Regions from separate parts of the Streptomyces sp. NPDC051740 genome, predicted to be linked through region 2. Evidence: predicted binding sites of a transcription regulator. Region 2 holds the regulator's gene; the other holds the start of a gene.
The links. The regulator HrcA, encoded in region 2, represses chaperone genes, less so after heat shock. The targets are predictions, from matches to a motif close to TTNGCACTCNGNNNNNCNGAGTGCNAA.

Region 1: a site for HrcA is predicted at 1,833-1,859, ahead of groL (chaperonin GroEL). Genes of this name have one in related genera too.

Annotation. Positions count from the first base shown of each region.
Region 1 is NZ_JBITCL010000007.1:199,435-213,815, forward strand. It holds gene groL (chaperonin GroEL) at 48-1,670, opposite strand; gene ACIA6T_RS14490 (cold-shock protein) at 2,008-2,211, opposite strand; gene ACIA6T_RS14495 (ubiquitin-like small modifier protein 1) at 2,642-2,917, opposite strand; gene thrC (threonine synthase) at 2,999-4,288, opposite strand; SAM riboswitch class I at 4,306-4,453, opposite strand; gene ACIA6T_RS14505 (glucosyl-3-phosphoglycerate synthase) at 4,594-5,538, shown strand; gene ACIA6T_RS14510 (trehalose-6-phosphate synthase) at 5,597-6,994, shown strand; gene otsB (trehalose-phosphatase) at 7,055-7,918, shown strand; gene ACIA6T_RS14520 (DUF3263 domain-containing protein) at 8,090-8,344, opposite strand; gene ACIA6T_RS14525 (extracellular solute-binding protein) at 8,355-9,623, opposite strand; gene ACIA6T_RS14530 (ROK family protein) at 9,744-10,697, shown strand; gene nagA (N-acetylglucosamine-6-phosphate deacetylase) at 10,697-11,842, shown strand; gene ACIA6T_RS14540 (1-phosphofructokinase family hexose kinase) at 11,958-12,887, shown strand; gene ACIA6T_RS14545 (carbohydrate-binding protein) at 12,894-13,829, opposite strand; gene cdgB (diguanylate cyclase CdgB) at 13,947-14,381, opposite strand, start outside.
Region 2 is NZ_JBITCL010000002.1:342,091-356,471, reverse strand. It holds gene dnaJ (molecular chaperone DnaJ) at 1-1,107, opposite strand, end outside; gene hrcA (heat-inducible transcriptional repressor HrcA) at 1,107-2,123, opposite strand; gene ACIA6T_RS04615 (MBL fold metallo-hydrolase) at 2,294-3,028, shown strand; gene ACIA6T_RS04610 (DUF3097 domain-containing protein) at 3,063-3,863, shown strand; gene hemW (radical SAM family heme chaperone HemW) at 4,024-5,256, opposite strand; gene ACIA6T_RS04600 (SpoIIE family protein phosphatase) at 5,284-7,500, opposite strand; gene ACIA6T_RS04595 (AMP-dependent synthetase/ligase) at 7,745-9,619, opposite strand; gene lepA (translation elongation factor 4) at 9,877-11,745, opposite strand; gene rpsT (30S ribosomal protein S20) at 11,988-12,254, shown strand; gene ACIA6T_RS04580 (nuclear transport factor 2 family protein) at 12,439-12,834, opposite strand; gene holA (DNA polymerase III subunit delta) at 12,979-13,968, opposite strand; gene ACIA6T_RS04570 (hypothetical protein) at 14,083-14,337, opposite strand; gene ACIA6T_RS04565 (arylamine N-acetyltransferase) at 14,377-14,381, opposite strand, start outside.

The DNA.
Region 1 (14,381 bases), on a different contig from region 2:
GTGCCGCCCTCGGTCGTACGACGGACTGATCCGATCCTCGAAAAGGATCAGAAGTCCATGTCACCGCCCGGCATGCCGCCGCCGGCCGGGGCCGCGGCCTTCTCCGGCTTGTCGGCGATGACGGCCTCGGTGGTGAGGAACAGCGCGGCGATGGAGGCGGCGTTCTGCAGCGCGGAGCGCGTCACCTTCGCCGGGTCGATGATGCCCTCGGCGATCATGTCGACGTACTCGCCGGTCGCGGCGTTCAGGCCGTGGCCGACCGTGAGGTTGCGGACCTTCTCCACGACGACGCCGCCCTCGAGACCACCGTTGACGGCGATCTGCTTCAGCGGGGCCTCCAGGGCGAGCTTCACGGCGTTGGCGCCGGTCGCCTCGTCACCGTCGAGCTCCAGCTTCTCGAAGACCTGGGAGGCCTGCAGCAGGGCCACGCCACCACCGGCGACGATGCCCTCCTCGACGGCCGCCTTGGCGTTGCGCACGGCGTCCTCGATGCGGTGCTTGCGCTCCTTGAGCTCCACCTCGGTGGCGGCACCGGCCTTGATGACCGCGACACCGCCGGCGAGCTTCGCCAGGCGCTCCTGCAGCTTCTCGCGGTCGTAGTCCGAGTCGCTGTTCTCGATCTCGGCGCGGATCTGGTTCACGCGGCCCTGGACCTGGTCGGCCGAGCCGGCACCGTCGACGATGGTGGTCTCGTCCTTGGTGATGACGACCTTGCGGGCCTTGCCCAGCAGGTCGAGCGTCGCGTTCTCCAGCTTGAGGCCGACCTCCTCGGAGATGACCTCGCCGCCCGTGAGGATGGCGATGTCGCCGAGCATGGCCTTGCGGCGGTCGCCGAAGCCCGGGGCCTTGACGGCGACGGACTTGAAGGTGCCGCGGATCTTGTTGACGACCAGGGTCGACAGGGCCTCGCCCTCGACGTCCTCGGCGATGATCAGCAGCGGCTTGCCGCCCTGCATGACCTTCTCAAGGAGCGGGAGCAGGTCCTTGACGTTGGAGATCTTGGAGTTCGCGATCAGGATGTACGGGTCGTCGAGGACGGCCTCCATACGCTCCATGTCGGTGGCGAAGTACGCCGAGATGTAGCCCTTGTCGAAGCGCATACCCTCGGTGAGCTCCAGCTCCAGACCGAAGGTCTGGGACTCCTCGACGGTGATGACGCCTTCCTTGCCGACCTTGTCCATGGCCTCGGCGATCAGCTCGCCGATCTGGGTGTCGGCGGCGGAGATGGAGGCCGTGGAGGCGATCTGCTCCTTGGTCTCGACATCCTTCGCCTGCTCGAGCAGGGCACCGGAGACGGCCTCGACGGCCTTCTCGATGCCGCGCTTCAGAGCCATCGGGTTGGCGCCGGCGGCCACGTTGCGCAGACCCTCGCGCACCAGGGCCTGGGCGAGGACGGTCGCGGTGGTCGTACCGTCACCGGCGACGTCGTCCGTCTTCTTGGCGACTTCCTTGACCAGCTCGGCGCCGATCTTCTCGTACGGGTCCTCGAGCTCGATCTCCTTGGCGATGGACACACCATCGTTGGTGATCGTGGGGGCGCCCCACTTCTTCTCGAGGACGACGTTGCGGCCCTTGGGGCCGAGCGTCACCTTGACGGCGTCCGCGAGCTGGTTCATGCCGCGCTCGAGGCCGCGCCGCGCCTCCTCGTCGAACGCGATGATCTTGGCCATGTGAAGTGGTCCCTCCAGGACTGGGGGTGATTCCTTCGGACCGCGCCCGCGCCCGCGACGGACGGCTCGCCGGCCCCGTGGTTCCTTGCCCCACACGGCCCGCGGGCCTCACCGACCCGGTCCTTCGTTGTCACTCTCACCTTCAGAGTGCTAACGCAATGATTAGCACTCGACCCATGCGAGTGCAAGCGCCTATGGGGAGTACACGGGGGCGCTCGGCCGTACGCGAACACCGCTCGGCCGCGCGCGGGCACGGCGCGCGGGCACGGCGAAGGGCCCGCACCCCTGGAGGTGCGGGCCCTTCGTCGGCAGAAGATGCTTGCGGCTGGTAGCGCGTTCAGGCGCTGAGACGAACCATGTCGGCCTGTGGGCCCTTCTGACCCTGCGAGATCTCGAACTCGACCCGCTGGCCTTCTTCGAGGGTGCGGTAGCCGTCCATCTGGATCGCGCTGTAGTGGACGAAAACATCCGCACCACCGTCGACCGCGATGAAGCCGTACCCCTTCTCCGCGTTGAACCACTTGACGGTGCCCTGAGCCATGCCTAACTCCCCTATTACTGGCCCTTGCACAGATCCGCACTTCGCGGATCCGGGTCAGACCTCACTCCCCAACGGTTGGGGGCGTGCGCCGGAACGCGTCGACCGCGGCTGAATGTATCTGTCCAACTGCCGTCTGCAACAGGTCAATCGGACGAGAAATCTGGACGACGCCGGTCCGGAATGTGGCGAGAATTCGCCTCAATCCAGGGCAAGTCGGGCCGCGCAAAGGTCACAAATGCCGCGAAGGGTGCCCACACTTTGGCTACATCCAGTCGGGCCCGCGGCAGGAATTCAGTGTTTCCGATCAGTGGATCGGGAGCGCGTTCCCCAACTCTATCGCGCTCAACCCCATGGAATTGCCCCCTCCGCTTCTCTTACGGAGGGGGCGAAGTCCCAGACGCTCGGTAATCGTCATTACCGAAGGTAATGATCAGCCGCCGGCCACCGCGGGAATGATCGACACACCGGCCCCGTCCGGGGTGGCCGTCTCGAGCCCCTGCTCGAACCGCACGTCGTCGTCATTGACGTAGACGTTCACGAACCGCCGCAACTTGCCCTGATCATCCAGCACCCGGGCGGCGATCCCGGTGTGGTTCTTCTCCAGGTCCGAGATGACCTCGCCAAGGGTCGCCCCTTCGGCGCTCACTTCGGCCTGCCCACCGGTGTACGTACGCAGGATGGTGGGGATACGAACAGTCACGCTCACGACAAAACCTCCGGAAGGGACAGCGCCCTAGGGGCGCGGGGAACTGCGCGACCAGCCACAACGGCCCCGCAGACGAACGACTCAGACAAGCCCGGCTTCACGGAACGACTCGAGGCTCGGACGGATCGTCGCGGTCAACCCCGTGCCGGCGACCGCGTCCAGCGTCTTCAGACCATCCCCGGTGTTGAGCACAACGGTGGTCAGAGACGGATCGAGCGCCCCGCTCTCGAGAAGCTTCTTCGTCACGCCGACCGTGACACCCCCCGCGGTCTCCGCGAAGATCCCCTCCGTACGCGCCAGCAGCTTGATCGCGTCGACGATCTGCTCGTCGTTCACGTCCTCCACCGCCCCGCCCGTCCGGCGGGCGATGTCCAGCACGTACGGCCCGTCCGCCGGGTTCCCGATCGCCAGCGACTTGGCGATCGTGTCCGGCTTCTGCGGACGTACGACGTCGTGCCCCGCCTTGTACGCGGTGGACACCGGCGAGCACCCCTCGGCCTGCGCCCCGAAGATCCTGTACGGCTTGTCCTCGACCAGCCCGAGCCTGATCAGCTCCTGCAGTCCCTTGTCGATCTTCGTGAGCTGGGAGCCGGAGGCGATCGGGATCACGATCTGGTCCGGGAGCCGCCAGCCGAGCTGCTCGCAGATCTCGTACGCGAGGGTCTTGGACCCCTCCGCGTAGTACGGCCGCAGGTTGACGTTGACGAAGCCCCAGCCCTCGCCGGCCGGGTCGCCGATCAGCTCGGAGCAGAAGCGGTTCACGTCGTCGTAGTTGCCCTCGATGCCGACGAGCTCACCGCCGTAGACGGCGGCCATGACGACCTTGCCCTGCTCCAGGTCGTGCGGGATGAACACGCAGGACCGGAAGCCCGCCCGGGCCGCGGCGGCGCCGACGGCGCCGGCGAGGTTGCCGGTGGAGGAGCAGGAGAGGGTGGTGAAGCCGAAGGCGCGGGCGGCCTCGATGGCTTGGGCGACGACGCGGTCCTTGAAGGAGTGCGTCGGGTTGCCGGAGTCGTCCTTGACGAACAGCTTGCCGGCGTCGACGCCCAGCTCACGCGCGAGGTTGTCGGCCTGGACGAGCTTGGTCCAGCCGGGGTTCAGGTTCGGCTTGGTCGCCACGTCCGCCGGGACGGGCAGCAGCGGCGCGTAGCGCCAGATGTTCGCGGGTCCCGCTTCGATCCGCTTGCGGAGCTCCTCGGTGTCGTGGGCCGAGAAGTCGTACGCGATCTCCAGCGGGCCGAAACACTCCTCGCAGGCGAAGACGGGGCCGAGGGGGACGCGGTGCCCGCATTCGCGGCAGGAGAGCGCCGCGGCCGGACCGAGGTCTACGACGGCGGAATCGGTGGTGCTTGCAACAGTCTGCACAGCCATGGAGGCGAGGCCCTTTCTCCTCATCTTCCTCACGACGCACTTCGCCGTGAGACGGATTTGGCACCTTCCCTAGCCGGGAGCCTCGCCACGTCCGTGTGACAAGAACCGACTGGAGGGTTGCCGGGGCTTCATCGGGCCGTATCCCTCTGCCCCTCTGGATGAGCGGTGTTCAGTTGTCGTCCGCGCGGTGACCCCGGCATGCGGTGGTCATCGGCGTTGTTCAAGACTGTAACCGAAGGCCTGCATGGTTGAGATAGTCGTCCGTACCGCGAGATGGATCACAGGCCAGTGAGGAGCCCGGGACCGTGCTGGAAGAAGTCGAGCGCTGGCTGACCGACCGTTCCTGGTCCGTGGCCGACCGCCCGCTCCACCGGATCCTGGCGGCGAAACGCGCGACGGGTCAGACGGTGAGCGTGGTGCTGCCCGCGCTCGACGAGGAGGCGACGGTCGGCGAGATCGTGTCGGTGATCCGGCACGACCTGGTGCTCCAGGTCCCGCTGGTCGACGAGGTGGTGGTGGTCGACTCGGGCTCGACCGACCGCACGGCCGAGGTGGCGGCGGCGGCGGGCGCGAGAGTGGTGCACCGGGACGCGATCCTGCCCCGGATACCGGCGGTGCCCGGCAAGGGCGAGGTGCTGTGGCGCTCCCTGCTCGTCACCCGCGGGGACATCGTGTGCTTCGTCGACGCGGATCTGCGGGAGTTCTCCTCCGACTTCGTCTCCGGCATCGTCGGCCCGCTGCTCACCGAGCCGGACGTGCACCTGGTCAAGGCGATGTACGACCGCCCGCTGGGCTCTGCCGCCGGTCAGGGCGGCCGGGTCACGGAGCTGATGGCCCGCCCGCTGCTGAACATGCACTGGCCCCAGCTCGCCGGCTTCGTCCAGCCGCTCGGCGGCGAGTACGCGGCCCGCCGGAGCCTGCTGGAACAGCTCCCGTTCCCGGTCGGGTACGGCGTCGAGCTGGGCATGCTGGTCGACGCCCTGCACCTGGTGGGCCTGGACGCCCTCGCCCAGGTGGACGTCGGCGTCCGCATCCACCGCCACCAGGACGGCCAGGCCCTCGGCCGGATGGCCGCCGCGATCTACCGCACCGCCCAGCTCCGCCTGGCCCGCGGCCATCTGATCCGCCCGTCCCTGACCCAGTTCGAGCGCACCGGCGACAACTTCGAACCCCGTACGTACTCCGTGGACACGGAGGAACGGCCGCCGATGGCGGAGATCGCGGAGTACCAGGCGCGAAGGGTGGCCTGACCCGTACACGGCCGATCCGTGCGTTTGAGGCCCCTGGGACCGGGCTAGGTTGCAGCGTATGGCTGTCACGCAGGGTGCTCAGGTGCTGGTCGCGTCGAATCGCGGGCCCGTCTCGTACACGGTGGAGGACGACGGTTCGCTGCGGACCGGGCGGGGCGGTGGCGGGCTGGTGTCCGGACTGTCGGCGATCGGGCCGGACGCGGGGGCGCTGTGGGTGTGCTCGGCGCTGTCCGACGGCGACCGCGAGGCGGTGCGGCGCGGGGTCGGCGAGGACGGCGTGCGGATGCTGGACATCCCGGCGGACGTGCACGCGGACGCGTACAACGGGATCGCCAACTCGGTGCTCTGGTTCGTGCACCACATGCTGTACCAGACGCCGCTGGAGCCGGTCTTCGACGCGGAGTTCCGCCGGCAGTGGGCGTCGTACGAGGCCTACAACCGGGCGTTCGCCGAGGCGCTGGCCGAGGAGGCGGCGCGGGGTGCGGCGGTACTGGTCCAGGACTACCACCTGACGCTCGTCCCCGGGATGCTCCGCGAACTCCGCCCCGACCTGCGCATCGCGCACTTCTCGCACACGCCGTGGGCGCCGCCGGAGTACTTCGCGATGCTGCCCGACGACATCGCGCGGCAGGTGCTGCGCGGGATGCTCGGCGCCGACCGGCTCGGCTTCCTCACCCACCGCTGGGCGGACGCGTTCACCGCGTGCTGCGAACGCTTCGCGGACGGCCTCGGGGACACGCGGATCGGCGTGCACGGTCTGGGGGCCGACGCGGACTTCCTGCGCGCCCGCGCCCACGAGGCGGACGTCGAGGAGCGGATGACCGCGCTCCGGGAGGAGATCGGCGAGGGGCGCCGGACGATCGTCCGGGTCGACCGGACCGAGCTGTCGAAGAACATCGTGCGGGGCCTGCTGGCCTACCGGCAGCTCCTGGAGGACCGTCCCGAGTGGCGCGAGCGCGTCGTGCACGTCGCGTTCGCCTACCCCTCCCGGCAGGACCTCGCCGTGTACCGCGACTACACCGCCGAGGTGCGGCGGGTCGCGGAGGAGATCAACGAGCGGTACGGCACACCGGGCTGGCGGCCGGTCGTCCTGCACGTCAAGGACGACTTCGCGCGCTCGCTCGCCGCGTACCGGATGGCGGACGTGGCGCTGGTCAACCCGATCCGCGACGGCATGAACCTGGTCGCCAAGGAGGTCCCGGTCGTCTCCGACGCGGGCTGCGCGCTGGTGCTGTCGCGGGAGGCGGGCGCCCACGAGGAGCTGGGCGAGGACGCGCTCACGGTCAACCCGTACGACGTCGTCGGGACCGCCGAGGCCCTGCACGAGGCCCTGACGATGGGCCCGGACGAACGCGCCGAGCGCGCCGAGCGCCTGTCCGCGGCGGCGACCGCGCTGCCTCCGGCCCGCTGGTTCCTGGAGCAGCTGGACGCGCTGCGGGACGGAACGCCCGGCTGACCGGAGGTATGGCCGGTCACACAGGCGTGCGAGGGGGCGGGCGCGGATAGGTTGGACGGTATGGCCAGCCATACGGATTCCACGGAGCCGAACGCCACGCCGACGCCCGCCACGCAGGCCGGGCGGGAAGGGCTGGAGGCGCTTCTCTCCCGCCCGGGGAAGGCACTGATCGGGCTCGACTTCGACGGGACGCTCGCGCCGATCGTGGCCGATCCCGAGCAGGCCCGCGCGCACCCGGACGCGGTCGGCGCGCTCGCCGCGCTCGCGCCCAAGGTGGCCGCGGTCGCGGTCGTCACCGGCCGGCCGGCGGGGGTCGCGGTCCGCCATGGGGGCTTCGCGGGCGTTCCCGGCCTCGGACACCTCGTCGTTCTCGGCCATTACGGAGCCGAGCGCTGGGACGCCGTCACCGGCACGGTCACCGCGCCCGCCCCGCACCCCGGGGTCGCCGCCGTCCGCGCGGAGCTGCCGGGGGTGCTCGACCGGGTCGGCGCGTGGCAGGGCACGTGGATCGAGGAGAAGGGTGGCCGGGCGGTGGCGGTCCACACCCGCCGGGCCACCGACCCGCAGGCCGCGTTCGAGGCCCTGCGCGAGCCGCTCGCCGACCTCGCCACCCGGCACGGTCTGATCGTCGAGCCCGGCCGCATGGTGCTGGAGCTGCGTCCGCCCGGGATGGACAAGGGCGTCGCCCTGATGGAGTACGCCCGGGACATCGGCGCCGAGTCGGTCCTGTACGCGGGTGACGACCTGGGCGACCTGCCCGCCTACACGGCCGTCGACAAGCTCCGCTCCGCCGGCACTCCGGGGCTGCTGGTGTGCAGCGGGAGCGACGAGGTGGCGGAGCTTCGGGAACGGGCGGACCTGGTGGTCGACGGGCCGGCGGGGGTGGTGGGGCTGCTGCGGGGGTTGGCGGGGCGGATGCGCTGACCGGGTTTTTTCGCCCCCGCCGCCCCTTCCCGTCCCGAAACTGGGGCTCCGCCCCGGACCCCAGCTCCTCAAACGCCGGAGAGGCTAATTTTCAGCCCCTCCGGCGTTTGAGGAGCGGGGGTCCGGGGGCAGCGCCCCCGGGGACGGGAACGGGAAGGGGCGGCGGGGCGATCAACGCTCGGTGCGGCGGGTCTCCCGTACGCGGCGCAGACGGTTGACCGTCACCGGGTCGTGGGCGAGGGCCCGGGGATCGTCCAGGAGCGCGTTCAGGAGCTGGTAGTACCGGACGGGAGCCAGCCCCAGCTCCTCGCGGATGACGCGTTCCTTGACGCCGGGACCGGAGAAGCCCCGACGTTCCAACGCGAGGATGTCCTGCTCGCGCCGGGCGAGCCCCCCGGCTCCCTGCTCCTCGTCCCCCGTGCCCATGCCCCGCAGACTACTCCGCGCTCTCCGCGCGCGTCGCCGTCGCCTGGAGTGCGCCGAGGACGCCGGCGGGGCTGCCGCCCGGGGCGACCGCCTTGCCGATCTGCTTCTTGACCGCCGCGTTGACCACCGCCCAGGAGGTGTTGCCGACCGGGTAGAGCTCCGAGGTCACCAGCTGGTCGAGGAAGGGCTTGAGGTCCTTGTCCTGGTCGGACGCGGCCATCGTTTGGGACGCGGAGGTGGTGACCGGCAGCAGGTTGTACTCGCGGGAGAAGTCGAGCACGTTCTCCTCGCTGTAGACGAAGTCGAGGAACTCGCCGACCTGGTCGCGGTGGCCGTTCTTCTTGAAGGCCATCATCCAGTCGGCGACACCGAGCGTGACCGGGCTCTCGCCGTCGACGCCCGGCGTCGGCACCATGCCGAACTCCACGCCCTTCGCCTTCGCCGTCTCCATCAGCGAGGGGTGCCCGTTGAGCATGCCGACGTCCCCGGCGGCGAACGCCGCGAACGCCTCGGCCCGGTCGAGCTTGCCGGGCGCGACGGGACCGGTCAGGCCCTTGCCGACCAGCTCGTCCTTCAGCCAGGAGAAGGTCTCGACGTTCTGCGCGGAGTCGATGCTGTACGTGCCCATGAGGTCGGTGTAGCCGCCGTCGCCGCTGAGCAGCCACTGCATGGTCTCGGCCTGTGCCTCCTCCGGGCCGAGCGGCAGCGCGTACGGGTACTCGACGCCCTCCGCGTCGAGCGCCTCGGCGGCCTCGGCGAGCTCGTCCCAGGTCTGCGGCGGGGTGATGCCGGCCTCGGCGAACAGCTTCTTGTTGTAGAACAGCACGCGCGTGGAGGAGGCGAACGGCAGGCCGTACTGCACGCTGTTGACCTCGCCCGCGGTGGTCAGCTGGGCGAGGAAGTCCGCCTGGACGGGGATGGAGAGCAGGTCGTCGGCCTTGTAGAGCTCGCCCTCGGCCGCGTAGTCGGCGTACGCGCCGATCTGCGCCATGTCCGGCGGGGTGCCCGCGTCGACCATCTCCTTGACCTCGCGGTCGACGTCGTTCCAGGAGTAGACGTCCACGTCGATCTTCACATCGGGGTGCTTGGACTCGTACCGCTCGACCAGGTCGGCCCAGTACTTCTCGGAGCTGTTGGCCGCGCTGTCGCCGTAGTCGGCGGCGACCAGCTTCAAGGTCACTTCGGAGGACCCGCCACCGAGTCCGCATCCGCCGAGGACTCCCGTCAGCCCCAGTGCGGACACCACCGCGATCGTCCTTGTTCTGACCCGCCGCTGCACTTGCCTCGCCCCTGCTCCGGCGCGTCCGCGCCATCCGAAACGTTTTCGATAATCGGAATAAGGTCTACACCACGTAAGTGGACTAGACCTCTTGCGGGTCCGGGGGCCACACTGTTCCACGTGAAACACGTCATCGCCCTCGATGTGGGCGGCACCGGGATGAAGGCCGCCCTGGCCGGGGCGGACGGCACACTGCTGCACCAGGCCCGCCGGGCCACCGGCCGCGAACGCGGCCCGGACGCGGTCGTCGCGGACATCCTCGACTTCGCGGCCGAACTGCGCGCCCACGGCGTACGGCGGTACGGCGAGGCCGCGTCCGCCGCCGGCGTCGCCGTCCCCGGCATCGTCGACGAGGCTCAGGGCGTCGCCGTCTACGCGGCCAACCTCGGCTGGCGCGACGTCCCGCTGCGCGCGCTGCTCACCGAACGCCTCGGCGGCGTCCCCGTCGCCCTCGGTCACGACGTGCGCGCCGGCGGTCTCGCCGAGGGCCGTATCGGAGCCGGCCGGGGCGCCGACCGCTTCCTGTTCGTGCCGCTGGGCACCGGTATCGCGGGCGCCATCGGCATCGACGGCCGGGTCGAGTCGGGCGCGCACGGCTTCGCGGGCGAGATCGGCCACATCGTCGTAAGGCCCGGAGGCGCCCCCTGTCCGTGCGGGCAGCGCGGCTGTCTGGAGCGGTTCGCGTCCGCCGCCGCGGTGAGTGAGGCGTGGGCGGCGGCCTGCGGGGATCCGGGCGCGGACGCGGCGGACTGCGCGAAGGCCGTCGAGTCCGGGGACGTACGGGCCCGTCAGGTGTGGCAGGACGCGGTGGACGCGCTCGCCGACGGGCTGGTCACCGCGCTCACCCTGCTGGACCCCCGGGCGCTGATCATCGGTGGCGGGCTCGCCGAGGCGGGGGAAACCTTGTTCACACCGCTGCGGGAGGCCGTCCGGCGGCGGATCACCTTCCAGAAGCTGCCGTCCCTGGTCCCCGCGGCCCTCGGGGACACCGCCGGATGCCTGGGCGCGGGGCTCCTCGCCTGGGATCTGATCGACACCACTGACCCCTCGTACCCCTCGGAGGTAACCACCTGATGGCCCCCACCAAGGTTCTCGCCGGTGCCCGGGTGGTCCTGCCCACCGGGACCGTGGACGACGGCCGCGTGACCGTCGAGGGCACGCGGATCGCGGACACCGCGCCCGCCGGTGCCGAGACGGTCGACCTGAGCGGCCATTGGGTGGTCCCCGGCTTCGTCGACCTCCACAACCACGGCGGCGGAGGGGCGTCCTTCGCCGGCGGCACCGCCGAGGACGTCCTCAAGGGCGTGCACACCCACCGCACGCACGGCACCACCACCGTGGTCGCCTCCGCCGTCACCGGTGACCTGGACTTCCTCGCCCGGCACGCCGGGATGCTCGCCGAGCTGGCCCAGCAGGGCGACATCGCCGGCATCCACTTCGAGGGGCCGTTCATCTCCCCGTGCCGCAAGGGCGCGCACGACGAGGAGCTGCTGCGCGACCCCGACCCGGCCGAGGTGCGCAAGCTGCTCGACGCGGCGCACGGGCAGGCGAGGATGATGACGCTGGCGACCGAGCTGCCGGGCGGCCTGGACTCCGTACGGCTGCTCGCCGAGCACGGGGTGATCGCGGCGGTCGGGCACACGGACGCCACGTACGAGCAGACGCTCCAGGCCATCGACGCGGGCGCGAGCGTCGCCACCCACCTGTTCAACGCGATGCCGCCGCTCGGCCACCGCTCCCCCGGCCCGATCACCGCCCTCCTCGAGGACGAGCGGGTCACCGTCGAGCTGATCAACGACGGCACCCATCTGCATCCGGCCGCGCTCCAGCTCGCCTTCCACCACGCGGGGGCCGCGCGGGTCGCCTTCATCACCGACGCGATGGACGCGGCCGGCTTCGGCGACGGCCGCTACATGCTGGGCCCGCTGGAGGTCGAGGTCGCGGACGGGGTGGCCCGGCTGGTGGAGGGCGGCTCGATCGCCGGCTCCACGCTCACCCTGGACCGCGCCTTCAAGCGGGCGGTGACGCTGGACGGTCTGCCCGTCGAGGACGTCGTACGGGCGATCTCCGCCAACCCGGCCCGCCTGCTCGGCCTGGGCGACCGGATCGGCTCCCTGGAGCCCGGAAAGGACGCCGACCTGGTGGTTCTGGACGCCGGCTTCGACCTGGTGGGCGTCATGCGCCGGGGGGAATGGGTGGTCGATCCCGGACTGGGCTGATCCGTCCCTCCGTCGACGGACGGGGCCTTAGGGGTGGGCCGACCGCCGTCCGTTTGGCATGATCGTGACCACGGGTTCCACGGCAAGCGCAGGCACCAAGGGGGAGGTCGGCCCGGTGATCCTCACGGTCACGCTGAACACCGCTCTCGACATCACCTATCGCGTACCGTCCCTGCGGCCGGGGGCCTCCCACCGGGTCGCCGAGGTGACGGAACGCCCCGGCGGCAAGGGCGTCAACGTGGCGCGGGTGCTCGCGGCCCTCGGCCACGAGGTGACGGTCACCGGCTTCTCGGGCGGCGCGACCGGCCGGATCCTGCGGGAGCGGCTCACCGGGGTCCCGTGCCTGACGGACGCGCTGGTCCCGGTCTCCGGCACGACCCGGCGCACCGTCGCGGTCGTCGACGGGCGCTCCGGCACCACCACCCAGCTCAACGAGCCCGGCCCGGTGATCGGCCACGCCGAGTGGTCCGCGTTCCAGGAGGTGTACGAGGATCTGCTGGCCGCCGCCTCGGCGGTGGCCCTGTGCGGCAGCCTGCCCCCGGGCGTCCCGGTGGGCGCGTACGCGGGCCTGATCCGCACGGCCCGTGCGGCCGGGGTCCCGACCCTCCTCGACACCAGCGGCGCGGCGCTGCGCCGCGGGGTCGCGGGGCGGCCCGACATCCTCAAGCCGAACGCCGAGGAACTGGCCGGACTCACCGGCTCCCACGAGCCGCTGCGCGCCACCCAGGAGGCCCGCCGGCGCGGCGCGGGCGCGGTGGTCGCCTCCCTGGGCCCGGAGGGCCTGCTCGCGGTGACCGGCGAGGGCCGCTGGCGCGCGGCCCCTCCGCGGCGGCTGCGCGGCAACCCGACCGGCGCCGGCGACTCGGCCGTCGCGGGACTGCTCTCGGCCCTGGTGGAACACCGTCCCTGGCCGGACCGGCTGGCCCGCGCGGTCGCCCTGTCGACGACGACGGTCCTGTCCCCGACGGCCGGCGACTTCGACCGGGCGGCCTACGAGGAGCTGCTGACCGGGGTCACGGTGACCGGGGAAGCGACCGCGGCGTAGGGCGGGTCACTTCTTGACCTGGCCCTCCTTCAGCCACAGCTGGTCCAGCAGGACGTTGCACTTGTCGCCGTCGGCACAGGAGACCGAGATGGTGTTGGAGCCCTTGTTGAGGGTCGGCCAGGCGTAGGTCTGGGTCCAGCCCTTGGAGAAGTCCCCGTCCTCGGCGCGGGCGAAGTTGTCCATGTTGAGCTTGGAGCCGAACTCCTTGCCGTTGACGGTGAGCGTCATCGACTGGGGCTCGTCGGTGGTGCTGTAGCGCACGAAGACGGTGTAGGCACCGTCCTCCGGGATGTCGTTGACGGTCCAGGTGACCGAGTTCCCCGGCTGGTTGAGGTTGGCGACGTAGCTGCCGCCGTCGGACTGCGCTCCCTCGACGTCCGACGCGAGGGCGGCCGAACCGCCCAGCCGCATCGCCTTCGCGTCGGCGGTGGGCAGCTCCGCCGCCTCCCCCTCGTCCGCGCTCTTGCTCGCCGACGGGGTCGGCTCGCCGCTCTCCTGGGACCGGGTCGGCGTGGAGTCCGCCTGGTTGCCGCCGCTGTCCTCGTCGTCGCCGCCGATCATGGCCACGCTGATGCCGATCACGACCGCGGCGACCACCGCGATCGCGCCGATGAGCAGGCCCTTGGTGTTCGGGCCGCGGCCCCGGCCGCCCCCGCCGCCGTGCGACGCCTGGTGCGACTGGACGGTGGTGGCGCCGCCGGGCAGCGTCTCCGGGGCGGCGTAGTGGGCGTTCGCCTGGCCGTACGCGCCCTGCTGCTGCGGAGCGGGCTGTGCCTGCTGGCCGTACTGGCGGGTCCCGACCGGCCGCACCCGGTTGACCGAGTTCGGGTAGCCGTAGCCCCCGGACGGCGGCTGGGCCCCGTTGGCCTGCCCGTCGGCGTAGAGGTAGCCGAACGGGTCGTCGTCCTCCGGCGTGCTCGCGCCGTTGTTGCCGGCCGTCATCCCTTGGTGCTCCTAGCTGCGGATCGGGTGCGGTACGAGTGGTGGAGAGAACGAGCCTACCCGCTTCCCATGGCCCGAACGGGTGACCCGCACCGCGTCAACCCACTGACCTGCGCTTCATCCCGCACGTCTGTGCTGTTTGGGACGAGATCGTTTCTCGACGTACATCCGTTCGTCGGCTGACTTCAGCACTTCGTCCGCCGTCATCCCGCAGTGCGCCCACCCGATGCCGAAGCTGGCGCCGACCCGCACGGCCCGTCCCTCGGCCCGGATGGGCTGGATGATCTCGTTGCGCAGCCGCACGGCGAGGTCCTGGGCGTCGGCCCGGCCGAGCCCGTCGGCGAGGATCACGAACTCGTCGCCGCCGAGCCGGGCGACGGTGTCGCCGTCGCGTACGCCGTTGCCGAGCCGGCGGGCGACCTCGATGAGCACCGCGTCGCCCGCGTTGTGCCCGAACCGGTCGTTGATCGACTTGAAGCCGTCGAGGTCGCAGAAGAGCACCGCGAGCCCCTTGGCGCCGTCGTCGAACTCGGCGGCGGGCGCGACGGTGTG
Region 2 (14,381 bases):
CGAGAAGAGTCCTTGCTGCCCCGGCTGGAACTGCCCCGTGGGCCGTTCCTCCCCCCGGAGCTTGGCCAGTTCGCGGAGCAGGCGTTCCTGTTCCGGGTCGAGCTTGGTCGGGGTCTGGACCTCGACGTGGACGATGAGGTCGCCCCGGCCGCCGCCGCGCAGGTGGGTGACGCCCCGGCCGTGGAGCGGGATCGACTGGCCGGACTGGGTGCCGGGCCGGATGTCGACCTCCTCCATGCCGTCCAGCGTCTCCAGCGGCACCTTGGTGCCGAGGGCCGCCGCCGTCATAGGGAGGGTGACCGTGCAGTGCAGGTCGTCGCCGCGCCGCTGGAACTGCGCGTGCGGGAGCTCGTGGATCTCCACGTACAGGTCACCGGCGGGACCGCCGCCGGGCCCGACCTCGCCCTCGCCGGCCAGCTGGATCCGGGTGCCGTTGTCGACACCGGCCGGGATCTTGACCGTGAGGGTGCGCCGGGAACGGATGCGGCCGTCGCCCGCGCACTCCGGGCACGGGGTGGGGACGACCGTGCCGAAGCCCTGGCACTGCGGGCAGGGGCGGGACGTCATAACCTGGCCCAGGAAGGACCGCGTGACCTGCGAGACCTCACCGCGACCGCGGCACATGTCACAGGTCTGGGCCGTGGTGCCCGGAGCCGCGCCCTCGCCGCTGCACGTCGTGCAGACGACGGCCGTGTCGACCTGGATGTCCTTGGTCGTGCCGAACGCGGCCTCGTCGAGCTCGACGTCGATGCGGATCATCGCGTCCTGGCCCCGGCGGGTGCGCGAGCGCGGCCCGCGCTGCGACGCCGTGCCGAAGAACGCGTCCATGATGTCGGAGAAGTTGCCGAAGCCACCGGCCCCGAAGCCGCCCGCGCCACCGCCGCCGGCCTGCGAGAGGGGGTCGCCGCCGAGGTCGTAGACCTGCTTCTTCTGCGGGTCCGACAGGACCTCGTAGGCGGCGTTGATCTCCTTGAACCGCTCCTGCGTCTTGGGATCAGGATTGACGTCCGGATGCAGCTCGCGGGCGAGCCTCCGGAAGGCCTTCTTGATCTCCTCCTGCGACGCGTCGCGACGCACGCCGAGTACGGCGTAGTAGTCCGTGGCCACTACGACTCCGCCAGGATCTGTCCGACGTACCGTGCCACTGCGCGTACCGCTCCCATCGTTCCCGGGTAGTCCATGCGGGTCGGTCCGACCACGCCGAGCTTGGCAACAGCCTCGCCGCCCGAACCGTAGCCCACCGACACGACGGACGTGGAGTTGAGTCCCTCATGGGCGTTCTCATGACCGATACGGACGGTCACGCCCGGATCCTTCGCCTCACCGAGCAACTTGAGGAGCACGACCTGCTCCTCCAGCGCCTCCAGGACGGGCCGGATCACGAGAGGGAAGTCATGTCCGAAGCGGGTGAGATTGGCGGTGCCGCCGATCATCAGCCGCTCCTCGTTCTCCTCGACGAGCGTCTCCAGGAGGGTGGAGAGCACCGTCGAGACCGTACCGCGGTCGTCCGCCTCGAAGGCCTCGGGGAGGTCCTCCACCAGGCCCGGCACATCGCTGAACCGGCGGCCCGCGACCCGGCTGTTGAGCCGCGCCCGCAGATCCGCGAGCGACGACTCGCCGAACGGCGCCGGGCAGTCGACCATGCGCTGCTCGACCCGCCCGGTGTCCGTGATCAGCACCAGCATCAGCCGCGCGGGGGCGAGCGCCAGCAGTTCCACGTGCCGCACCGTGGAGCGGGTCAGCGACGGGTACTGCACGACGGCGACCTGCCGGGTGAGCTGCGCGAGCAGCCGTACGGTCCTGGCCACCACGTCGTCGAGGTCGACGGCGCCCTCGAGGAAGTTCTGGATGGCGCGCCGCTCGGGCGCGGTCATCGGCTTGACGCCGGCCAGCTTGTCGACGAACAGCCGGTAGCCCTTGTCGGTGGGGATGCGCCCGGCGCTGGTGTGCGGCTGGGCGATGAAGCCCTCGTCCTCCAGGGCCGCCATGTCGTTGCGCACGGTGGCCGGGGAGACGCCGAGGTTGTGCCGCTCGGTGAGGGCCTTGGAGCCGACGGGCTCCTCGGTGCCCACGTAGTCCTGGACGATGGCGCGCAGCACCTGGAGCCTGCGTTCACTGAGCATCGCGCACACCTCCAGAAGCCTTCCGCGCGGTACCTTCCCTGTCCGCCTGGCACTCTTCGCACGCGAGTGCCAGACTTACCCGCCCAGTGTACGGCCGGGGGGTACGCACCGGGCAAGGCCGGTCCCCGCGCCGTCGCGCCGGACGGCGTCGTCCCCGATAGCGTCCCGTCATGACCGTGACTTGGGAAGAGTCGGGATGGGAACAAGTGGCCGCCGGGGTGGGGCGGTGCCGGCTGCCGGGGTGGGACTGCACGGCGGGGCTCGTCGTGGGCGCGGAGGGCGTGCTGCTCGTCGACGCGGGTTCCGGTCTGGGCGAGGGCGCGTGGTTGCGGACTCAGGCGCAGGCGCTCACCGGTCGCCGTGTGACGCATCTCGCGCTCACCCACCCCCACTTCGACCACATTCTCGGGTCGGCGGTGTTCGCGGGCGCGGAGGTGTTCGGCGCGGTGGGCATGGACACGGTGCTGACGGGGCGCGGGCGTGAGGAGCTGCGCGCGGACGCGGTGCGGTGGGGGCTGGACGCGCGGGTGGCGGAGGAGGCCGTGGACGCGCTGGTCCCGCCGCGGCACGCGGTGTCCGGCGAGTGGACGCTCGACCTCGGCCCGGACGGTGGCCGGCAGGTGCTGCTGGCGAACGTGGGCCCCGGGCACACCGCCCACGACCTCGCGGTCCTCGTCCCCGGCGATCCGGAGGTGGTCTTCTGCGGCGACCTGGTCGAGGAGTCGGGCGAACCGCAGGCCGGCCCCGACGCCGTACCGTCGCACTGGCCGGCCGCGCTGGACCGGCTCCTCGAACTGGGCGGCGAGGACGCACGGTACGTCCCCGGTCACGGCGCGGTGGTGGACGCGGCGTTCGTACGGGCCCAGCGCGACGCCCTGGCGGCCCGTTTCGGCGTGTCGGACTGATCGCGGCGGGCGCGCTCCTCGTATCGTCATCAGAATGCGCCAGTACTCCGCCGATCTGACCCCTCCGTGGAAGAGACCGCAGCCGGTTCCCGAGGTCGCGGCCGAGCCCGGCCTGGTGGTGGAGGAGCCCGGCACCGGCTTCTGCGGCGCGGTGATCCGCTGCGAGGCGGGCACGGTGACGCTGGAGGACCGCTTCGGGAAGCACCGGGTGTTCCCGCTGGAACCGCGGGGCTTCCTGCTGGAGGGCCGCGTGGTGACGCTGGTGCGGCCGGCCGCAGGTCCGGTACGGCCCACCCGTACGGCGTCCGGTTCCGTCGCCGTCCCCGGCGCGCGGGCGCGGGTGGCCCGCGCGGGGCGCATCTACGTCGAGGGGCGGCACGACGCGGAGCTGGTGGAGAAGGTGTGGGGGGACGACCTGCGCGTCGAGGGGGTGGTCGTGGAGTACCTGGAGGGTGTCGACGACCTGCCCTCGATCGTCGAGGGCTTCTCCCCCGGTCCGGACGCGCGGCTGGGTGTCCTGGTGGACCACCTGGTGCCGGGCTCGAAGGAGTGGCGGATCGCCGAGGCGGTCACGAGTGAGCACGCGCTGGTGGTGGGTCACCCGTACATCGACGTCTGGGAGGCGGTGAAGCCGGCGTCGGTGGGCATCGAGGCGTGGCCTCGGGTGCCGCGGGGGCAGGACTGGAAGACGGGGGTGTGCGCGGCGCTGGGCTGGCGGGTGGCGAACACCGGGGAGGCGTGGCAGCGGATCCTCGGCTCGGTGCGGTCGTACAAGGACCTGGAGCCGCAGCTCCTGGGCCGCGTGGAGGAACTGATCGACTTCGTGACGGCGTGAGTCTCCTCACCCCCGCCGCCCCTTCCCGTCCCGAACCCGGGGCTCCGCCCCGGACCCCGCTCCTCGACCGAACCTCAGCCCCTCCGGCGTTTGAGGAGCGGGGGTCCGGGGGCAGCGCCCCCCGGGGGGACGGGAACGGGAAGGGGCGGCGGGGGCGAGATCAATCGACCAGGTCGCGCACCACGGCATCAGCCAACAGCCGCCCCCGCAGGGTGAGGGCCGCACGGCCCTCCTCGTACGGGTCGCGCTGGAGCAGTCCGTCCGTCAGGGCCCGCCGGGAAGCCGCCAGCCCCTCCGGACGGAGCAGAGAAAGCGGAACGCCCTCCTCGAGGCGCAGCTCCAGCAGGATCCGCTCCACCCGCCGGTCCTCCTCCGACAGCAGCTCACGGCCCGCCCCCGGCGACCGCCCCTCCGCCAGCGCCGCCGCGTACGCGCCCGGATGCTTGACGTTCCACCAGCGCACCCCGCCCACGTGCGAGTGGGCGCCGGGGCCCGCGCCCCACCAGTCGGCGCCGCGCCAGTACAGCTCGTTGTGCAGACAGCGGCCGGCCTCCGACGTGGCCCAGTTCGACACCTCGTACCAGTCGAAGCCCGCCCCCGACAGCATCTCCTCGGCGATCAGGTAGCGGTCCGCGTGGACGTCGTCGTCCGTCATCGGGACCTCGCCCCGCCGGACGCGGCGGGCGAGCTGCGTGCCCTCCTCGACGATCAGCGCGTACGCCGAGACGTGGTCGGGACCGGCGCCGATCGCCGCGTCCAGGGACGCCCGCCAGTCGTCGTCGGACTCCCCCGGCGTGCCGTAGATCAGGTCGAGGTTGACGTGCTCGAAGCCCGCCGCTCGGGCCTCGGCGACGCATGCCTCGGGGCGGCCGGGGGTGTGGGTGCGGTCGAGGACCTTCAGTACGTGCTGCCGGGCGCTCTGCATGCCGAAGGAGATCCGGTTGAAGCCTCCCGCGCGGAGGGCCGCCAGGTAGGCCGGGTCGACCGACTCCGGGTTCGCCTCCGTGGTCACCTCGGCGTCCGGCGCCAGCCCGAACTCCTCCCGGATCGCGCCCAGCATCCGTACGAGGTCGTCGGCGGCCAGCAGGGTGGGCGTACCCCCGCCGACGAACACCGTGCGGACCTCGCGCGGGTCGTCCCCCAGTGCCTTGCGGGCCAGGCGGACCTCGTCGACCAGGGTCTCGGCGTAGTTGTCGCGGGAGGCCAGTACGCCGCCGCTGCCGCGCAGCTCGGTCGCGGTGTACGTGTTGAAGTCGCAGTAGCCGCAGCGGGTCGCGCAGTACGGGACGTGCAGGTAGAACCCGAGGGGTCGGTCGGCGGCCCCTGCGAGCGCGGACGCGGGCAGCGCGCCGTCGGCGGGGACGGGCTCGCCGTCGGGGAGTGCGGAAGGCATGTGCTCCATTGTCCCGCACCGGCCGTGTCACTCCGCTTGGAGCACCAGCAGGGCGAGATCGTCGGCGGGCGGCCGGGCCCCGAACTCGTGCACGAGCTGCGTGATCCGTTCCGCTATCAACCCGGCGTCCATCCCCGCGCACCCCGACAGGGCCGTGGCGAGCCCGTCGCCGTCGTCGAACTGGCGGGAACCGGAGCGCCGCTCGGTGACTCCGTCGGTGACGCAGAGCAGGGTGTCGCCGGAGTACATCTCGAAGGTCTCGCTGGTGTAGGTGGCGTCCTCGACGACCCCGAGCAGGGTCTGCGGCTGGGCGACGGACCGGACCGAGCCGTCGGGGGCGAGCAGCAGGGGCAGGGGGTGTCCGGCGGAGGCGAGGGTGCAGCGGACGCCGCCGTCGAAGGGGACGAGTTCGCCGTAGAGGAGGGAGAGGAAACGGGTCTGGGGTCCGTCGCCGGGGGCGGTCGGGCGGGCACCGGCGGCCACCAGTGCGCGGGCGGCGGCGTCGGCGGCCTCGGTGGCGTCGTCGAGGAGGAGCTGGTTGAGGCGGTCGAGGACGTCGGCGACGCGGTAGCCCTCGCGGGCGAGCAGCCGCAGCCAGGGGCGGGCGAGGCCGATGACGACGGCGGCCTCCGGTCCCTTGCCCTGGACGTCGCCGACGGCGAAGCACCAGCGGCCGTGGCCGGCCGGGAAGAGGTCGTAGAAGTCGCCGCTGGGTCCGCCCTTGTCGCAGGGTTCGTAGACGAGGGCGCTGCGCACGCCGGGGATCTCGGCGACGGCGCCGGGCAGCAGTCCGCGCTGCAGCACGGCGCTGATGGTGGCCTGGCGGGAGTACTGCCGGGCGGCCCCGATGGCGAGGGCGACGCGCCGGCCGAGGTCCTCGGCCAGCCCGGTGATCTCGTCGGGGAAGCGGTCGATCCCGCCCCGCCCGATCACCAGCGTGCCGAGCGGGCGCCCGCCGGCGACGAGCCGGTAGGCGAGGGCGGCGCCGTGGGCACCGTCGGCGGGGACGTCGAGCGCGCCGCCCGGCCCGTCGACCGCATCCGCGGACCCGCCGGTCCCCTGCCCCGGCCCGTCCGGCCCGCCAGGCCCCGTACGCCGCCCGTCGAGCGCGCCGCCCGGCCCATCGAACGCCCCGCCACCGGGCGCCCTGCCCGGCACGTCGACCGGCTCACCCGGCCCCGTACGCCGCCCGTCGAGCGCGCCGCCCGGCCACGGATAGGGCGCGGGTCCCGGGTGCAGCGGGTCGCCGGGGTGGGGCGGGTTCTGTTCCAGGGCCCGGCTCAGGGCCTCGATACGGTTCTCGCTGGCGTGCCAGACGCGGGCGAGGCGGGAGCCGTCGGCACGGCTCCCCTCGCTCCAGCCGCCGCCGTGGCCGGTGGTCTCGTCCTCCAGCCACACCGCGCACCAGTCGGCCAGCCGCGGCACGATCAGCTGGCCGGTGAGCGAGGTGACCAGGTCCTCGTCGAGCTGCCCGGCGAGCAGGTCGGAGGCCTCGGCGAGGAAGGACAGGGCGCCGCGCCCCAGCCAGGTCCCGTCCCGGCCGGACCGGCGGGCGAGCCAGTCGTCGCCGTACGAGCCGCCGCGCCAGGTGTCGCGGGCGGGACCGGGCGGGCGTCGGGAGGCCGGCGGATCGAGTGCGTCCAGTGGGCCGGGGGAGCTCTGTTCCGTCCGGGGCGGCTCCGGCGCGAGGATCTCCGCCACCCGCAGGTCGCGCGCCAGCGTGCGCTCCCCGGCGTACGCCTCGATCTGGTCGTCCGCCGCGCACCCCCCTGCGGCCAGGCGCGCCCACACCGTCTTCGTGCCCGGACGGTAGGTGATCCCCCAGGCCTCGGAGAGCGCGGCGACGAGGCGCAGGCCGCGCCCGTACTCGGGGGTGTCGTACGGCGCCCCCTCCGGTTCGTTGCCGCGCGGCGCGCGGGAGGGGTGCTGGTCGGCGACCTCGACGACGAGCGCGCCGGTCCCCTCCTCCAGCCTGCACGCCACCCGGACCTCGGTACCGGCGTGCACGACGGCGTTGGTGACGAGTTCGCTGGCGATCAGCGTGGCGTCGTCGCCGACGCGGCCGGTGAGGTGTTCGGCGCCGGGCAGGGCGAGTTCCGCCCACTCGGTGAGCGCCTTGCGCAGCAGGGCGCGTGCGGCACCCGGTGCGAGGGGGCTCCCGGACAGGGTCGCGTCCACCCAGGCGCACTCCCGCGCTCCGGAGGCGCACGAGGCGGTCTCCCGTTGGGTCGGAATGGCCCCCATGGGCAGCTCCCCGGGCAGTTCGTACGAAGAGAACTCGATCGCTGCCGACAGGGTGACAGACCGGACCCGTCCATAAGCGCCGAGTCACCGAAGTGGACCGCCAAGGGTGAGAACAGCGTCAGGTGTGCGGTCGGGAACGAACAGGAAACCGTTCCGTTCCGGTCATCGTGGAAACGTGAAAAAAGGGGCGGGATCCCGCGCCGCACCGGCCCGGGACCCCGCCCCCGCAGTCACACCGTGACGGTCACGCCTCGCGCGCGCCCTCGTACATCTCCTCGATGAGGTGCTTGTACTCGCGCTCCACCACCGGGCGCTTCAGCTTCAGGCTCGGGGTGATCTCGCCGTGTTCGACGTCGAGGTCGCGGGGCAGGAGGCGGAACTTCTTGATGGTCTGCCAGCGCTGCAGGCCCTCGTTGAGCTGCTTGACGTAGCCGTCGACCATCTCGACCGTGGCGGGCGCGGCGACGACGTCCGCGTACGGCTTGCCCTCCATGCCGTTCTCGGCCGCCCAGGCGGTGAGGGCGGCCTCGTCGAGGGCGATGAGGGCGGTGCAGTAGTTCCGGTCGGCGCCGTGGACGAGGATGTTGGAGACGTAGGGGCAGACCGCCTTGAACTGGCCCTCGACCTCGGCGGGGGCGATGTACTTGCCGCCGGACGTCTTGATCAGGTCCTTCTTGCGGTCGGTGATGCGGAGGTAGCCGTCGGGCGAGAGCTCGCCGATGTCGCCGGTGTGGAACCAGCCGTCCTCCTCCAGGACCTCGGCGGTCTTCTCGGGCAGGTTGTGGTAGCCCTGCATGATGCCGGGGCCGCGCAGCAGGATCTCGCCGTCGTCGGCGATGCGGACCTCGGTGCCGGGCAGCGGCTTGCCGACGGTGCCGGTGCGGTAGGCCTCGCCGGGGTTGACGAAGGAGGCGGCGGAGGACTCGGTGAGGCCGTAGCCCTCCAGGATGTGGACGCCGGCGCCGGAGAAGAAGTAGCCGATCTCGGGGGCGAGGGCGGCGGAGCCGGAGACGCAGGCGCGCAGGTTGCCGCCGAAGGCCTCGCGGATCTTGGCGTAGACGAGCTTGTCGGCGATGCCGTGCTTCGCCGACAGGCCGAAGGGCGCGCTCGCGGTGCCGGTGCGGCGGAAGTTGTCCTGGGTGACCTTGGCGTACTCGCGGGCGACCCCGGCGGCCCACTGGAAGATCTTGTACTTGGCGCCGCCGCCGGCCTTCGCCTTGGCGGCCACGCCGTTGTAGACCTTCTCGAAGATGCGGGGCACGGCCGCCATGTAGGTCGGCCGGACCACCGGAAGGTTCTCGATGATCTTGTCGACGCGGCCGTCGACGGCGGTGACGTGGCCGGCCTCGACCTGGCCGGAGATGAGCACCTTGCCGAAGACGTGGGCGAGCGGCAGCCACAGGTACTGCACGTCGTCGGCGCTGACCAGGCCGGTGGCGGGGATGGCCTTGGCCATGTACGACCAGCAGTCGTGCGGCAGGCGTACGCCCTTGGGGCGGCCGGTGGTGCCGGAGGTGTAGATGAGGGTGGCGAGCTGGTCCTTGGTGATCGCGGCGACCCGCTCCTTGATCAGCTCCGGTTCCTTCTGGAGCCGGGCGGCGCCGAGCTTCTCCAGGTCGGTGAGGGTGATCACGAAGTCGTCGGTGTCGGCGCCGGCCGGGTCGACGACCACGACACGGGTGAGTTCGGGCAGCTCGGCGCGCTTCTCGACCGCCTTGGCCGCCTGCTCCGCGTTCTCCGCGACGAGCACCCGGCTCTGGGAGTCGGACAGGATGTAGGCGGACTCGTCGGCGTTGGTCTGCGGGTAGACCGTGGTGGTGGCGGCGCCGGCGCAGAGGATGCCGAGGTCGGCGAGGACCCATTCGACCCGGGTGGAGGAGGCGAGCGCGACCCGCTGCTCGGGCTCGACGCCCAGCTCGATCAGGCCGGCCGCGATGGCGTGGACCCGCTCGGCGGTGCCCGCCCAGGTGAGGGACTTCCAGTCGTCCGGGCCCTCGCCGGAGGCCGCCGGGACCGGGTAGCGGTAGGCCTCGGCGTCCGGTGTGGCCGCCACACGCTCCAGGAAGAGGGTCGCCACGCTCGGCGGACGGTTCTCGATCAGTGTCTGTGTGTCGCTCACGACATCCTCCGGGGCCCGCGACGGTGCGGCTGGCTCAGTGCGGCTGGGGTTTCCTCGCGTCGTTGTTTAACTCGCGAGTAACTATCGAGCACGGACAGAGTAAAGGTCGACCGGCCACGGCGTAAGGGGTCACGGCCTGTCACTTCACACAGAGGGCTACCCCGTGGACGCGCGGGGCCCGCCGTACTCGCGTACGACGGGCCCCGTTACGCCCGGTTCGCGGAGTGACCCGCGGTAACCTCCGGTCGCTTCCCCGGCTACTTCTTGGCCTTGCCGGATCCCGCGCTGTCGTCGCTGGAGAGGACGGCGATGAAGGCCTCCTGCGGAACCTCCACCGAACCCACCATCTTCATCCGCTTCTTGCCTTCCTTCTGCTTCTCCAGCAGCTTCCGCTTACGGGAGATGTCACCGCCGTAGCACTTGGCGAGGACGTCCTTGCGGATGGCGCGGATGGTCTCGCGGGCGATGACGCGGGAACCGATGGCGGCCTGGATGGGCACCTCGAAGGCCTGGCGCGGGATGAGCTCGCGCAGCTTGGCGACGAGCCGCACCCCATAGGCGTACGCCGCGTCCTTGTGGGTGATCGCGGAGAACGCGTCCACCTTGTCGCCGTGCAGCAGGATGTCGACCTTGACCAGACTGGAGGTCTGCTCACCGGTGGGCTCGTAGTCGAGGGAGGCGTAACCGCGGGTCTTGGACTTCAGCTGGTCGAAGAAGTCGAAGACGATCTCCGCGAGCGGGAGGGTGTAGCGGATCTCCACGCGGTCCTCGGAGAGGTAGTCCATGCCGAGCAGGACACCGCGCCGGGTCTGGCACAGCTCCATGATCGAGCCGATGAACTCGCTGGGCGCCAGGATGGTGGCGCGCACGACCGGCTCGTACACCTCGCCGATCTTCCCCTCGGGGAACTCGCTCGGGTTGGTGACGGTGTGCTCGCTGCCGTCCTCCATGACCACCCGGTAGACCACGTTCGGCGCGGTCGCGATGAGGTCGAGGCCGAACTCGCGCTCCAGGCGCTCGCGGATCACGTCGAGGTGCAGCAGGCCGAGGAAGCCGACGCGGAAGCCGAAGCCGAGGGCGGCGGAGGTCTCCGGCTCGTAGACCAGGGCGGCGTCGTTGAGCTGGAGCTTGTCGAGGGCCTCGCGCAGCTCCGGGTAGTCGGAGCCGTCCAGCGGGTAGAGGCCCGAGAACACCATCGGCTTGGGGTCCTTGTAGCCGCCGAGCGCCTCCTCGGCGCCCTTGTGCTGGCTGGTGACGGTGTCACCGACCTTCGACTGGCGGACGTCCTTCACACCGGTGATGAGGTAGCCCACCTCGCCGACGCCGAGGCCGTCGGCGGACAGCATCTCCGGCGAGTTGGTGCCGATCTCCAGCAGCTCGTGGGTGGCGCCGGTGGACATCATCCGGATCCGCTCGCGCTTGTTGAGCTGGCCGTCGATGACACGGACGTACGTCACGACACCGCGGTAGGAGTCGTAGACCGAGTCGAAGATCATCGCGCGGGCGGGGGCGTCCTTGACGCCGACCGGGGCGGGGATCTCGGCGACCACCTTGTCCAGCAGCGCCTCGACGCCGAGGCCGGTCTTCGCGGAGACCTTGAGCACGTCGTCGGGGTCGCAGCCGACCAGGTTCGCCAGCTCCTCGGAGAACTTCTCGGGCTGCGCGGCCGGCAGGTCGATCTTGTTGAGCACCGGGATGATCGTGAGGTCGTTCTCCATCGCCAGGTAGAGGTTGGCGAGGGTCTGGGCCTCGATGCCCTGGGCGGCGTCGACCAGGAGGACGGTGCCCTCGCAGGCGGCGAGCGAGCGGGAGACCTCGTACGTGAAGTCGACGTGCCCGGGGGTGTCGATCATGTTGAGGATGTGCGTGGCGCTCTTGTCGTGCGTGGGCGCCCACGGCAGACGCACCGCCTGGGACTTGATCGTGATGCCGCGCTCGCGCTCGATGTCCATGCGGTCGAGGTACTGAGCGCGCATCTGCCGCTGCTCGACCACTCCGGTCAGCTGGAGCATCCGGTCGGCGAGCGTGGACTTGCCGTGGTCGATGTGCGCGATGATGCAGAAATTGCGGATCAGCGCCGGGTCGGTACGGCTCGGCTCGGGCACATGGCTGGGGATCGCGGGCACGCAGGGTCCTGATTCTTGAGGCGTCCGCATACGTGTGCTTGTGCGTCTGCGGTCTCGGGTCGGATCGATACGTAGCTTCCATGGTCCCACGGGTGGCGACCGGGAACGGGTTTGGGCCACCGAACAGGCCGCTGGTAGTGTGAGGGGCTGTGTCTCATGCCCTCTCAGCGCGAGGCACACCCCAAGAAATCACCGGTACGGGTCCCGAGCGGTCCCGTGCCAGAACCTGTAGAGGCTCATTCGTGGCGAACATCAAGTCCCAGATCAAGCGGAACAAGACCAACGAGAAGGCCCGGCTGCGCAACAAGGCCGTCAAGTCCTCTCTGAAGACCGCGGTCCGCAAGGCCCGTGAGGCCGCCGCCGCGGGTGACGTCGAGAAGGCCACCGAGTACCAGCGCGCCGCCGCGCGTCAGCTCGACAAGGCCGTCTCCAAGGGCGTCATCCACAAGAACCAGGCCGCCAACAAGAAGTCGGCGCTGGCTCAGAAGGTCGCGGCCGTCAAGGGCTGAACCACCCTTTTGATCTGACCGCCGGCGGGACCCCGGGCGGGCCCTCTCTCATCCGCCCCCGGCCGGCACCCCGAGCTCGTACGCGGCCTGCGTTCGCCACGCGGGTGCGAGCTCACACGCTTCGACCGAAGGCCCCGCCCTCACACCCTTCCCCGGGTGGTGGGCGGGGCCTTCGGCCTTCTCCTCACGCCCAGAAGTCGTCGGCCGCCTCGAGGTCCTCGATGCACTCGTCGACATCGGTGATCCTGTCTCCGACGATCCGGAAGACGTAGCACGCCATCTGTTCGAAGCTTTCCCCCTGCCGCTCGGCACGCACGCGGTGCACCGCCACCGCATGACCGCGGCCGTCGACGAGGACGTGGCGCAGCTCGATGTCCATGGTCCCGCCGGACTCCTGGGCGAGTTGCTCGTGGAAGCCGATGACCGCGTCCTGCCCCTTGTAGTCGCCCGCCAGAGGATGGCTCCCGGGTGCGTGGTAGGTGGCATCCGCGGACATCAGTCCCCGCAGGGCATCCATGTCGCCGCGCGAGAACGCCTCGTAGCTCTTGCGGACGAGCATTGCGTGCGGGTGTTCGGCCATGACGCTCGCCACCTTCCCACTGCTGGGCGGTCGAAGGCCGTCACCCTTTATTCTCCTCCCCGGCGGGAGGGTGGCGACTCGATCACAGGGTCGCGCCGCGCGTGCCACGCCCGGCCTCCCGCCCGCGCCGTCTCACCGCGGGTGCTACGCCCGTCCCCGCGAGCGCGCCGCGCGGGCGATGGTGACGACGGCCTTCTCCAGGGCGTACTCCGGGTCGTCCCCGCCGCCCTTCACACCCGCGTCCGCCTCGGCGACCGCGCGCAGCGCCACGGCCACGCCGTCCGGGGTCCAGCCACGCATCTGCTGCCGGACCCGGTCGATCTTCCAGGGCGGCATGCCCAGCTCGCGGGCGAGATCGGCGGATCTGCCGCCGCGCGCCGACGACAGCTTGCCGATCGCCCGTACCCCCTGGGCCAGCGCACTGGTGATCAGGACCGGGGCCACCCCGGTCGACAGCGACCAGCGCAGGGCTTCCAGCGCCTCCGCCGCACGTCCTTCGACCGCCCGGTCGGCGACTTCGAAACTCGACGCCTCGGCCCGCCCGGTGTAGTACCGGCCGACGACCGCCTCGTCGATCGTGCCCTCGACGTCCGCGACCAGCTGGGACACCGCCGAGGCCAGCTCCCGCAGATCGCTGCCGATGGCGTCGACCAGCGCCTGGCACGCCTCCGGGGTGGCCGACCGGCCGGTGGTCCGGAACTCGCCGCGCACGAAGGCCAGCCGGTCCGCCGGCTTGGTCATCTTCGGACACGCCACCTCGCGCGCCCCCGCCTTGCGCGCCGCGTCGAGCAGCCCCTTGCCCTTGGCGCCGCCCGCGTGCAGCAGGACCAGCGTGATCTCCTCGGCGGGCGAGCCGAGGTACGCCTTCACGTCCTTGACGGTGTCGGCGGACAGGTCCTGCGCATCGCGTACGACCACGACCTTGCGCTCCGCGAAGAGCGACGGGCTGGTCAGCTCGGCGAGGGTGCCGGGCTGGAGCCGGTCCGGTGTCAGGTCGCGTACGTCCGTGTCGGCGTCGGTGGCCCGCGCGGCGGCCACCACCTCCCGTACGGCACGGTCGAGCAGCAGGTCCTCCTGGCCCACGGCGAGCGTCACCGGGGCGAGGAGGTCGTCGGATGCGGTCTTCCTGGCCATCGCGACAAGCATCCCACGCGCCACTGACACCGCCGCCCGGCCGGCGGTCACCGGGCTACGGCTCCCCGGCCGACGGCTACCGGACTACGGCTCCTCCCGCCGACGGCTACCGGGCTACGGCTCCTCCCGCCAGCCGTCCCACCCGGCCACGAACTCGTTCAGCTCCCCGGGGTCCAGCCGGGCCGGTTCGTCCCGCAGGACGACGAGCCACTGCGCGTCCTCCGCGTCGTCCTCCCCCGCCAGGGCGTCCCGTACCAGCCGCGGCTCCTCGTCCACGCCGAACCGTTCCCCGAGGGCCTCGGCCACCTCCTCCGCGGCATCACGGTCGGGCAGCACCAGCACATGTCGCACATCACTCACACGGGCCATTGTCCGGTACGGGGGTCGGCCGCCCGTCCCGGTGCCCGGTCAGC